2 regions of the Acinetobacter sp. BZX-2 genome follow, and region 2 is predicted to be linked to the other one. Evidence: predicted binding sites of a transcription regulator. Region 2 holds the regulator's gene; the other holds the start of a gene.
The links. The regulator PhoB, encoded in region 2, activates phosphate uptake and scavenging genes when phosphate is short. The targets are predictions, from matches to a motif close to TGTCATNAANCTGTCATAA.
Positions count from the first base shown of each region.

Region 1 (6,385 bases), 1.0 Mb from region 2:
AAGTCGGTATTTTAACTGAAGATGGGGCTGAATGAATAAAAATCAACTAAAATTGTCGGAATTGTTATAAATTTATTGGATAATCAATAAATTAATGGTTTTTTAATTTAGAAATCTTGAGTGACTAAGTGATCACCCTATATAGAATGTGTGATTTGCAGTGCTTGAAAAATTTTGTGATCTTAATCATCAAAAAGATGACTAAAATCCGAAAGTTATTTTAGAGCTCGACCACAATATAAATATTTTTCTGACAATTTTGGTAGATAATGCCACCCTATTCTTGAATATGGCATGGATAATGTATACATCTGTATATTAATAATGCATTAGAAGCGAGATATTTTGCATGTCCAGTTCAAGTGATGGTTTACAATTTCCAATCGACCCTGCAACCCAAAAATCTAGCTCCTCTAATGTAGGAAAAGAAATCGTCGCAGAAGCATTATCAACTGTTGATAATCAAACAGCTAAACAGGTTTTGAATGAAAAAAATTGGCGTAAAAATTATCCTCTATATTTTAAAGCCTTAGTCAAAAATGGTATCAAGTCGGTAAGCAACCCCATCACCATTGCCAAGCAAGGTTTACACAAAGCGCAACATAGTTTTGACTTTTTTAGACATGGGCAACGTTATTCTTTAAAAGATGTCATGAACGTTCTCATCACCGAACAGATTCAAACCATTACTGTTAAAGGTCATGCCCAAACTCAACCAGAATGGTTTGTGCCTTATCATGGTCAACACTTAAAAGGTACAGCTCTACTCAAGCAAATCCAAGTTTGGGAAGACACTGGCATTATTGAAAGCAGTCATGCACAAGCTTTACGTGAAGCTATTGCACATCCTGAATGGTTTGACTTATCTGATCGAACAATGGTGCTATTTGGTGCAGGCTCTGAAGCTGGGCCACTCACGTGGTTATCCCAATGGAAGGCCAATATTATTGCTATTGATTTGCCCAATCAACGTGTTTGGGAAAAAATCCTCAAAACTATTCAAGCTGGTAATGCCACGCTATACGCTCCTAGTTTTGAACATATTGATGACATTCAAAATATTCAAGAACTTAAAACTAAATTAGGTGCAAATCTACTCACCCAAATCCCAGAAATTACGCAGTGGTTATGTGACAATCCGCATAAACTGGATTTGGCGTCTATCGCGTATTTGGATGGCGAAAAGCATGTCCGTGTTTCTATGGCAATGGACAGTATTATGAGCCATGTCAGTGAACAAAAACCTGATTCATCACTGATGTATATGTGTACACCAACTGATGTATATGCGGTTCCTAAAGAAGTGATTTACGGTGCAACAGAAAAAAATCAGCAACGTTCAAAACTTGAAACACTTTTAAGTAAAAGTATTGCAACAGTTTCAATGAAGCAATTCTTTCAAAATAACGATCAACAATTAATCCATTCTGACAATGGACAATCTTACGGCATTGCAGACTGCTTAGTTGTGGAACAAGGTCCAAATTACGCCTTGGCAAAACGTATCCAACAATGGCGAGCGACTTTGGCACGACATGAAGGACAGCATGTCAGTATTAATATTGCTCCTTCAACAACAACGCATTCCGTCACTAAAAATCCACTGTTAAAAGCAGCATTTAATGGGGCAAGTTTGTTCAATGTTGAAGCATTTCATCCTGAAACCACCAATGCCATCATGGCTGCACTGTGGATCCATGATTTAAGGAACCCAGATTCTGTTTCTAATCCCAAAACCACAATGCAACACCCATTAGAATTGATGATGGAAGGTGCTAACCATGGTGGTTTATGGCGTGTTGCTTATCTTGCGCGAACAGCCTTACCTTTTGCTGCAATCTATGGTTTCGCTACAGATAAATTCCCCATCAACAAAGCATTCAAAAAACTCAAAAAGTAAACTTTGGCGTTAATTGATATTCACGAAAATACATTCTCAAGCCAATAAAAAAACGCTGCAATTGCAGCGTTTTTTGGTTTTTAATTCAGTTGAAAATTAGAATACTTTCAATAACAACCAGTACAACGCACCCGACAAACAGATTGTTGCAGGTAGTGTAAAAATCCATGCCGAAAGAATCGTACGTACTGTCGCAAAATTCAGTCCAGTCTTATTGGCAACCATCGTTCCTGCTACAGCACTGTTCAATACATGTGTTGTAGAAACTGGCATACCAAAACCGTCAGCAGCAGCAATTGTAGACATTGCAACCAATTCAGCAGACATCCCTTGACCATAAGTCATGTGATGTTTACCAATACGCTCACCTACAGTTACAACGATACGTTTCCAACCCACCATTGTTCCTAAACCCAATGCAAGTGCTACAGCAACTTTCACCCAGTTCGGAATGTATTGAAGGAAAGAATCAAGGTTTTTACGATACTCTTTCACCGTTTTGTCTTGTGACTCACTCATTTTTGGCAATTGATCTGCTTTTTCTAAACGTTTGAAAGCCGTCGTACTTAAGTACATATCATTACGTAATGAAGAAACTTCAGCTTCAGGAATATCTTTTAGATTATCAAAATGACCAACACGCTCACCTAAATGATCAGTCAAACTTGCCAAAGCAGGTACAACGTCTGGTGTGATTTCTTTGGTTTGAATATATTTCGTGATGGTTGTACGTGCTTGTTCATCTGAAATATTTGAGTGCTCAGCATAAATTGCTGTTGCAGTTTGACCCGATAATTGAGAGAAAGACTGCAAATGATGCTGATCTAAATTTTTATTTAAAGAATAAGCCAATGGAACCAAGCCGATCAGAATTAACATGATCAAACCCATCCCCTTTTGCCCATCATTTGAACCATGTGCAAAACTTACACCTGTACAAGTGAAAATCAGAATTGCACGAATCAATGGTGGTGGTGGCTTATTGCCTTCTGGTGGTTGGAACAATTCTAATTGTTTTCTAAATATTTTTTTCACGATCAAGAATACAATTGCTGCAAAAGCAAAACCGATTAAAGGTGAGAATAATAAAGCCTTACCTACTTTAATCACTTGGTCCATGTCTACACCGCTTGCACCACTCGATGAAAACAAAATGTAGTTCATGATGCCGACACCTAAAATCGAACCGATCAAGGTGTGAGAACTTGAAGCAGGAATTCCGAGGAACCATGTTCCCAAGTTCCAAAGGATCGCAGCGATGAGCATGGCAAAAACCATAGCAAAACCAGCACCGCTTCCGACATTCATAATTAATTCGACAGGAAGCAATGCAATAATGCCGTACGCGACAGCACCACTTGCAACCATCACCCCAAGGAAGTTACAAAAACCAGCCCACATCACAGCAACAGGTGCAGGTAATGCATTGGTATAAATAACCGTGGCTACAGCATTGGCTGTATCATGGAAACCATTTACAAATTCAAAGCCTAAAGCGATAAATAATGCTGTCGCTAAAAGGATAACCGAATATAAGCTTAAAGGTGGAACATGTGCCAAATCTGCACTTAATTGCACACCGATATAGATCAATGTTGCAACGATAATCGTCAAAAACACCGGCATAAAAAATTTCGGTGTTGGTACGTGTACATTCGTCGACTTTACAGTGTTTGAATGTGCAGAATCTGAGACGGGAGGTAAATTCGAATTCATGCAGACGGTTAAGAGGATAATAAAATCCCCTTATTGTTCAATTTAATTGTGACAATTATATGACAAACAGCTGTAATAAATAGCGAATTTATTCACTATTTTATTCTTATTACACCGACTAAAAATGATTTTTTAAATATCCATATCTTTTAAATTCAATAATTTAAATCAACAAAAACCAAAATTCACTTACCAAATAATGACTATTTCGACTGTAATAATATTTGTAATATTTCAGACGAATATTACAGATAAGCGCTAAGTAACACAGATTTTGCCTTGTTTTTATGACAAATTGATGAAAAAACACACGCTATTCTTTATTTCAACTATATAAAAATGTTCAATTTAACAAATCAAACATTCCCATGAATAAAACGACATTGAAATTGGCTTTTGCAGTTTTCACTTAGAGTATCTGTTAATATATTGCACGTTTAAAAAAACTGTCTGAGAGTTTTGAATGTCGACACTTGCCACTTTAAAAGAGCTTCTTGCCCAACGCATCCTGATCATCGACGGTGCGATGGGAACCATGATTCAGCGCCATAAATTAGAAGAAGCAGATTATCGTGGTGAGCGTTTTGCAGACTGGGCCTCTGACTTAAAAGGCAACAATGACCTTTTGGTACTGACGCAGCCTCAAATTATCCAAGGGATTCACGAAGCTTATCTTGATGCTGGTGCAGACATCATTGAAACCAACAGTTTTAATGGTACACGTGTTTCTATGTCTGATTATCACATGGAAGATTTAGTCCATGAAATCAACTTTGAAGCTGCACGACTTGCCAAAGCAGCGTGTGAAAAATATTCAACCCCTGAAAAACCACGTTTCGTGGCAGGTGTACTTGGCCCAACTTCACGAACTTGTTCGATCTCTCCAAATGTCAATGATCCTGCATTTCGTAATATTACTTTTGATGAACTCAAAGAAAACTATATCGAAGCAACACATGCACTCATCGAAGGTGGTGCTGACATTCTCTTGATTGAAACAGTATTTGATACCTTGAACTGTAAAGCTGCAATCTTTGCGGTAAAAGAAGTCTTTAAACAGCTTGGTCGTGAATTACCACTGATGATTTCGGGAACAATTACCGATGCATCGGGTCGTACCCTCACAGGGCAAACGGCGGAAGCGTTCTGGAACTCAGTACGTCACGGTGATTTACTGTCGATTGGTTTTAACTGCGCATTAGGCGCAGATGCGATGCGCCCGCATGTAAAAACGGTTTCTGATGTTGCTGATACCTTTGTTTCAGCGCATCCAAATGCAGGCTTACCCAATGCTTTTGGTGGATACGACGAAACGCCGGAAGAAACGGCTGCATTCTTAAAAGAGTTTGCGGAAAGCGGTTTGATTAATATTACAGGCGGTTGTTGTGGTACAACCCCCGATCATATTCGTGCCATTTACAATGCCGTTAAAGACATCAAACCCCGCCAAGTACCTGAAACAAAACCAGCATGCCGTTTAAGTGGTTTAGAGCCGTTTAACATTTATGATGATTCATTATTTGTTAATGTCGGCGAACGGACTAACGTGACAGGTTCTAAAAAATTCCTCCGCTTAATCCGTGAAGAAAACTTTACTGAAGCTTTAGATGTCGCATTGCAACAAGTGGTTGCTGGTGCGCAAGTCATCGACATTAACATGGATGAAGGTATGCTCGATTCACAAGGTGCAATGGTGCACTTTTTGAATTTGATCGCCTCTGAGCCTGAAATTTCGAAAGTACCAATCATGATTGACTCATCAAAATGGGAAATCATAGAAGCAGGTTTGAAATGCGTACAAGGGAAACCAATTGTCAACTCGATTTCCTTAAAAGAAGGTTATGACGAATTTGTTGAAAAGGCACGTCTATGCCGTCAGTACGGTGCTGCGATTATCGTCATGGCTTTTGATGAAACTGGACAAGCCGATACCGCTGCACGTAAGCGTGAAATCTGTCAGCGTTCTTATGAAGTATTGGTCAATGATGTCGGCTTCCCTGCGGAAGACATCATTTTCGATCCAAACGTGTTTGCTGTTGCGACAGGTATCGAAGAACACAACAACTATGCTGTGGACTTTATTGAAGCAACGGGCTGGATCAAACAAAACTTGCCACATGCGATGATTTCGGGTGGTGTGTCTAACGTATCCTTCTCATTCCGTGGCAATGAACCTGTTCGTGAAGCCATTCACTCAGTTTTCCTCTACCATGCCATCAAACAAGGTATGACCATGGGAATCGTCAACGCGGGTCAAATGGCGATTTATGATGATATTCCAAAAGAGCTGAAAGATGCCGTTGAAGATGTCATTCTTAATCAAAATCAAGGCGACAGCGGTCAAGATGCCACTGAAAAACTGCTCGAAGTTGCAGAACAATACCGTGGTCAAAGTGCTGCACAAAAACAAGTTGAGAACCTTGAGTGGCGTAACGATACCGTTGAAAAACGTCTTGAATATGCTTTAGTCAAAGGAATTACTGCTTTTATTGATGAAGATACGGAAGAAGCTCGCCTAAAATCTAAACGTCCATTGGATGTGATTGAAGGGCCACTCATGGACGGCATGAACGTGGTTGGTGACTTGTTTGGCTCAGGCAAAATGTTCTTACCGCAAGTGGTGAAATCAGCCCGTGTAATGAAACAAGCGGTCGCTTGGCTGAATCCGTACATTGAAGCTGAAAAGACAGGTAGCCAATCTAAAGGTAAAGTGTTGATGGCGACCGTGAAAGGCGACGTTCACGATATTGGTAAAAATATCGTTGGCGT
Region 1 is NZ_CM143686.1:2,913,248-2,919,632, forward strand. Features, by position in the region: gene ACY45D_RS13715 (hypothetical protein) at 350-1,900, shown strand; gene ACY45D_RS13720 (inorganic phosphate transporter) at 1,997-3,616, opposite strand; gene metH (methionine synthase) at 4,080-6,385, shown strand, end outside.
Region 1: the regulator PhoB is predicted to act here: its motif matches at 3,663-3,681, upstream of ACY45D_RS13720 (inorganic phosphate transporter).

Region 2 (6,385 bases):
TCGTGAAAGCAATAAACGTAAAAATTGGACAATAGAAATATAAATGCCAGCACGTCAAAGTTTGATTGATCACCCACAGTTTTGGAAAGCATTTTTAATCTTTCTAGGCCCGCTGATTGTCACCAATATCTTGCAAAACCTGTCGGGTACTGTGAATACAATTTTTGTCGGGCAAATGTTGGGTGTAAATGCGATTGCAGCTATTTCTGTCTTTTTTCCAATCTTGTTTCTGCTGTTGGCATTTGTAATTGGTTTATCTTCAGGTGCAACCGTATTGGTCGGGCAAGCTTGGGGGGCAAAAAATGTTGAAAAAGTCCGCACAATTGTCGGCTCATTATTATTTATGACGCTGATTGGCGGAACAATCATTGCCCTTGTCGGTGCATTTTTCTCAAAGCAAATTTTATTACACTTAGGCATAGATCCGAAAATTATGTATCTATCCTTACCTTATGTGAGATGGATGTTACTCGGCAGTCCTTTCTTATTCATGTACATCACTTACACGTCTATTTTGCGTGGCGTTGGCGACAGCACTACGCCGCTTATTGCATCAGGCTTAACCATTATCATCGGTGTCATCACCACGCCTATTTTAATCGGTGGGTATTTGGGTTTTCCTAAAATGGGGATTGTTGCTCCCGCTATCGCGAGTACTTTAGGTTTTATTGGTGTTTTGATTTTTCTTTATATTTATTTAAATAAGAAAAATCACGTGCTTAGACTTGATGCGAATTTAATCGGGCATATTCGTCATCACCCTGAATTAAGTCGAATTATTTTAAGATTAGGTATTCCGACAGGAATTCAAATGGTCACAAATTCAGTTGCTGGGCTGGTGGTTATTGGTTTGGTCAACCAATATGGGGCACATGCAACTGCGGCTTATGGCGCAGTCAATCAAGTCCTGAATTATATTCAATTTCCTGCACTTTCTATTGCGATTGCAGCTTCTATTTTTGCAGCTCAGGCGATTGGTGCAGGTAAGCCTGAACTTCTCGCCAAAGTAACCAAAACAGCTTTATTAAGCAATATTGCGATTACCGGTGGTTTAGTTCTTTTGGCTTATTTAGCTTCAAAATATTTAATGGCATTGTTCATTACAGATCCGACCGTGATTGAATTAGGGCAACAATTGTTATTTATTGTACTGTGGTCGATTTTATTTTTCGGAGCCAGTGCAATTTTTGCGTCGATCATGCGAGCCAGTGGTACGGTAAATGTTCCTTTGGTTCTCAATATCTTAGCTATTGTGATTATTGAAATTCCTTGTGCTTATTTATTTAGTCACTGGTTTGGCTTACAAGGTATTTGGTATGCGCTTGCATTAACATTTTTTAGTCTATGTCTCATGCAAGGTCTGTATTATCAATTTGTATGGAAGAAAAAAACCATTAAAGTTTTGATTTAATGGTTTTTAATCGTAAAAAAGACCTGAAAAAATCTTCATACAATTCAGCTTTAAATGAACAATATAACTAATCAATCAGGTCTTGAGAATTTCTAAATTTAAGCTTTTGGTTCTAGTTTCTTACTAAACTTTGTCGCAAAACCTGTCAGCTTTTGATAGCCCGTCGGTAAAATACGTTGGATCAAATCTAAAGTTTTCGCATCATTACCAATCAATAAACGACGTTTATCTTTCAGTACCGCATCAAGCATTTGCTGCGCCGCTTCTTCTGGAGGCATGCGTAATAATTTATTGAATACTTTTGCAGATTTATCTGGATTCATTCCCAATGAACGAATGCTGTCACTCATACGTGCATCATTGGCAATATTGGTACGAATTCCACCTGGATGTACACAAAGTGCTGATACACCACAATTTTCCATGTCTAATTCTTGGCGTAAAGATTCAGTAAAGCCACGTACCGCAAATTTAGTAGCATTATAAGCAGACTGCGTTGGTTGCGCAGTTAAACCAAACAAACTTGAAATATTGATGATGTGACCATCACCTGTTTTTTTAATGTACGGCAGAAATTCTTTTGTGCCGTAAACCACGCCCCAAAAGTTAATATTCATAATCCATTCAAGTTCTTCATAGGTTGCGCCCTCAACAGTAGAACCCAACGCCACGCCAGCATTGTTAAAAATCATATTCACAGAACCATGATTTTGTTCCGTTTCAGCAGCCCATGCTCTCACTTCTTCGACATTGGCAACGTTGACTTTCTTGCTTGTTACACGGACGTTATACGGCTTAACCAGTTCAATAGTCTGTAACAAACCTTTTTCATTGACATCACTGATTGATAAATGACAACCTGCTTTTGCCAATAAAACAGCCAACTGTTGTCCCATACCAGAGCCTGCACCAGTAATTGCAGCGACTTTGTTTTTAAAATTTTTCATTGTCTATCCTTTTTTTAAACCCGCACACAACTTGCATGATGTGTAGCTCAGGCCTCCAATATAATTTTGACAATGATTGTTGTCAAATATTATATTATCATTTAACAGATGTTTTTTTATACAAAGTCTCTAAAATAGGTTTCAAGAGCATTTATTGCTAAAATAAAGTCACCTTAGGACAATCTACATATCATACGAGTAATTAACGTCTATGACTGAGCAGCAAATCATTGAAAAAAAATCAATAAAAAAAACAGCCAATGAACGCCAATTTAAGGGCATGTCGCTGACTGAAAGGAAGCTTGCACGTCGTGAAAAGTTAATTGAAGCGGGAATTGAAGCCTATGGAAACCACGGTTTCTTTTCGGTGACAGTGAAAGATATTTGTACTGAAGCCAAGCTGACTGAACGTTATTTTTATGAATCATTTAAAAAGAGTGAAGAGCTTTTTCAGACCATTTTTCTACAGCTGATTGAGAAATTACAAAAAACAGTGATGGAAGGTGTTATGCAAGCAGCACCTGAACCTAAAAATATGATCCATTCAGGTCTCACTGCTTTATTTACACTGCTTAAGGATGACCCGCGTGTCGCTCGAATTATCTATGTCGATGCGATGCTGGTGCAAGAACTGCATAATCATGCCACCATACAAGAAACCATGGGCCGATTTGACCGCATGATTCATGCCTTTGTCATGCTAATGTTGCCTCATATTGACCGCAGTGAACGAGAAATTTCACTGGTTGCAACGGGTCTAAATGGTTATGTCACTCAAATCGCTGTGCGTTGGGTTATGGGTGGATTTAAGCAGTCATTAGAAGAAATCGTCACAGCGTGTGAAGTGGTGTTTATTGCACTGATCGATACTTTTGCACAAAAATAACATGGTCATCAAATGGTCAAAATATGATGATTTGAAGGTGAATCGCTGTTCTGCCTCTCATCTTGAGATTTTTTTTGACTTCAATGGTTATAATTGATGCCTTGAATTTATTATTATTTTTCAATTTTTTTTGCAAAAAAGAGTGCATATACCTTTTTTGCAATGATACTGTCATAATTAATCTTTGTAATAAGCCTGTCATAAATAAAAAACGGTATACCGTTCATACATAGGATATTGCGTTGTGAAAGATGACTATATATTAATCGTCGATGACGAACTTCCAATTCGAGAGATGATCCATACCTCATTGGATATGGCAGGTTTTCAGTGTTTACAAGCTGAAGATGCAAAACAAGCACATCAAATGATTGTCGATCAAAGACCTTCTTTAATTTTATTAGACTGGATGATGCCGGGCGGTGTCAGTGGTGTAGATTTATGCCGTCGTCTAAAACGTGATGAAAATCTATCAGAAATTCCTGTAATCATGCTCACGGCTCGTGGTGAAGAAGACCATAAAGTACAAGGTCTTGACGCGGGCGCAGATGACTACATGACCAAACCATTCTCTACACGTGAATTGGTTTCTCGCATCAAAGCGGTACTGCGTCGTGCCAATGCGCTGAGCGGTGAGAAAACTATTGATGCCAATGGTTTAATTTTAGATCCTGTCAGCCAACGCGTCAGCTTTGGTAATAATATTTTAGAGATGGGGCCTACAGAGTACCGATTATTGGCATTTTTTATGACCCATCCTGAACGTGCTTATACACGTGCCCAACTTCTAGACCAAGTTTGGGGCGGTAACGTCTATATCGAAGACCGTACCATCGATGTACATATCCGTCGCTTACGTAAAGTGCTTGAACCTTATGCTGCAGACCGTTATGTTCAAACTGTACGTGGAACAGGTTATCGCTTTTCAACGCGTGCAGATGTTGCACTAGGCTAACGCTTTCTCAAGGTTAAATTATTTTTTATGTATGAACCCTACCCTGTCCCTGATCTCGCTCGCGAACATCAAAAGTTTCGTTACAGCAGTTTATGGACTTTTGCTAAACAAGATTTACGCTTACTCGCCTTTTTATTGGTTATTGGAGGCTTCATCGGTTTAGGAATTGGGTATTTTTGGATTTGTATATCCATTGCATTTGCTGTTTTTTTTATCTTTCAATTACACTCTTTATACCTTGTAAATGATTGGATTTCGAATCGACCTTATGATTCACCACCCAATTTAGAGGGAATTTGGGGCGCATTACTTTTTAATGTGTATCGGGCACAACGACAAGAACGTGTTGTGCAAGCGGAGATGGTTGGCTTAATTGATCGAGCGCAATCATCTTTAGTTGCATTAGGTGAGGCTGTTGTATTAACAGATGAATTACATCAAATCGAATGGTGGAACCCTGCTGCGGAGAAGCTTCTCGGTATTCAACCACTGGATCGTGGTCGCAACATTTTAACCATTATTCGTCAGCCTAGTTTTATTGAATATTTTAATCATATTGACCAATCACCCGATGGTATAAAAATCAAATCATCGGTTTATGAAGAACATTATGTGCAAATTAAGTTGACTCGTTTTGGTAGTGAAAGCCGCCTAGTGGTCGCTTATGACGTCACACGCATGCATAACCTAGAACAAATGCGTAAAGACTTTGTTGACAATATTTCACATGAATTACGTACACCATTAACCGTCCTAAGCGGTTATATCGAAACTTTTACCGATCAAGAAGATTTAAATCCACGTTGGAAGCGTGCATTTGAACAAATGCAGTCACAAACACGCCGCATGAATGCATTGGTGAATGATCTATTGTTGCTATCACGGCTTGAAGGCAATAAACAAATCGCTAAAAACCAAATTATTGATATGCCAAGTTTAATGAATCAATTGTTTGATGATGCTCAAGCTTACAATGTCGATTATGGGCACACCTTAAACTTAGACATTGACAGTCATTGTGATTTAATTGGTTCAGATGCTGAACTGGCCAGTGCTTTTAGTAACTTAATCACCAATGCGATCAAATACACCCCCAAAGGCGGTACGGTGACCATCGGTTGGCATGATGATGGTGAACATGGCTATTTCACTGTTGAAGATACAGGGATTGGTATTGACCCAAAACATATCCCTCGTCTCACTGAACGCTTTTATCGTGTAGACAGTGCACGTAGCCGTCAAACGGGTGGAACAGGTTTAGGGCTTGCCATCGTCAAACATGTGCTCATGCAACACAATGCTTACTTAGAAATTGATTCCAAAGAAAATCAAGGTTCCACATTTAGAGTTGTTTTCCCTAAAGAACGTCTTGATTTTGCAGGTTAATCATTTCCCACATGGAATAAGTCGATGAAATTGTTTTTAGACTGTGAGTTTAATGGCTTTGGTGGGGAACTGATTTCTTTGGCTTTGATTGATGAAAATAATCAATATTTCTATGAAGTTTTAACATACCAAAACCCTATTCCTTGGGTCGCTGAGCATGTCATTCCTATTTTAAATCAAATACCTATTTCTTTAGAACAATTTCAGAAACAACTACAAGAATTCTTAAATCAATATGATACTGTTGAAATTATTGCCGATTGGCCAGAAGATTTTGCTCTGTTTTCACGTAGTTTAATTGTTTCTGCTGGAAGGTGTTTAAGCCTACCTCCCTTAAAAATGCAACTTTGGATGCAAGAAAGCAATATGAATGTCCCATCACAACAACCACACAATGCTTTGGCCGATGCACAAGCCTTAAAATTATCTTATTTGAATGCGATGACGCTTTGATTTATTCTAAAATTAACCTGAGTTCGAGATAAGATATATTCCCAACTATATGATACGCGGCAACGTCAGTCGCATTGTTCGAGGCATGAGGAATATATTCCGCAAGATCTGTAATATACTGTTTTTGCAATATATTTGGTAATTGATAGTATTTGTCGAGTTCGCGACTGACAAATGGTTTTGCCTACTTTTCCCGAAAGCCTTGCGAGGTAGTACCTCTCAGGTCGAACCGAAGGTTAATCCTTACATCTGACTTTAAACGGTAAGACTCCGCTGCGCCTGATCTATCTTTTCAACAACTTACATCAAAATTTATCCCGAATTGACGTTAAAATTAAAACCAATTT
Region 2 is NZ_CM143686.1:134,544-140,928, reverse strand. Features, by position in the region: gene ACY45D_RS00635 (MATE family efflux transporter) at 44-1,411, shown strand; gene ACY45D_RS00630 (SDR family NAD(P)-dependent oxidoreductase) at 1,510-2,358, opposite strand; gene ACY45D_RS00625 (TetR/AcrR family transcriptional regulator) at 2,570-3,244, shown strand; gene phoB (phosphate regulon transcriptional regulator PhoB) at 3,489-4,199, shown strand; gene phoR (phosphate regulon sensor histidine kinase PhoR) at 4,227-5,585, shown strand; gene ACY45D_RS00610 (3'-5' exonuclease family protein) at 5,610-6,038, shown strand.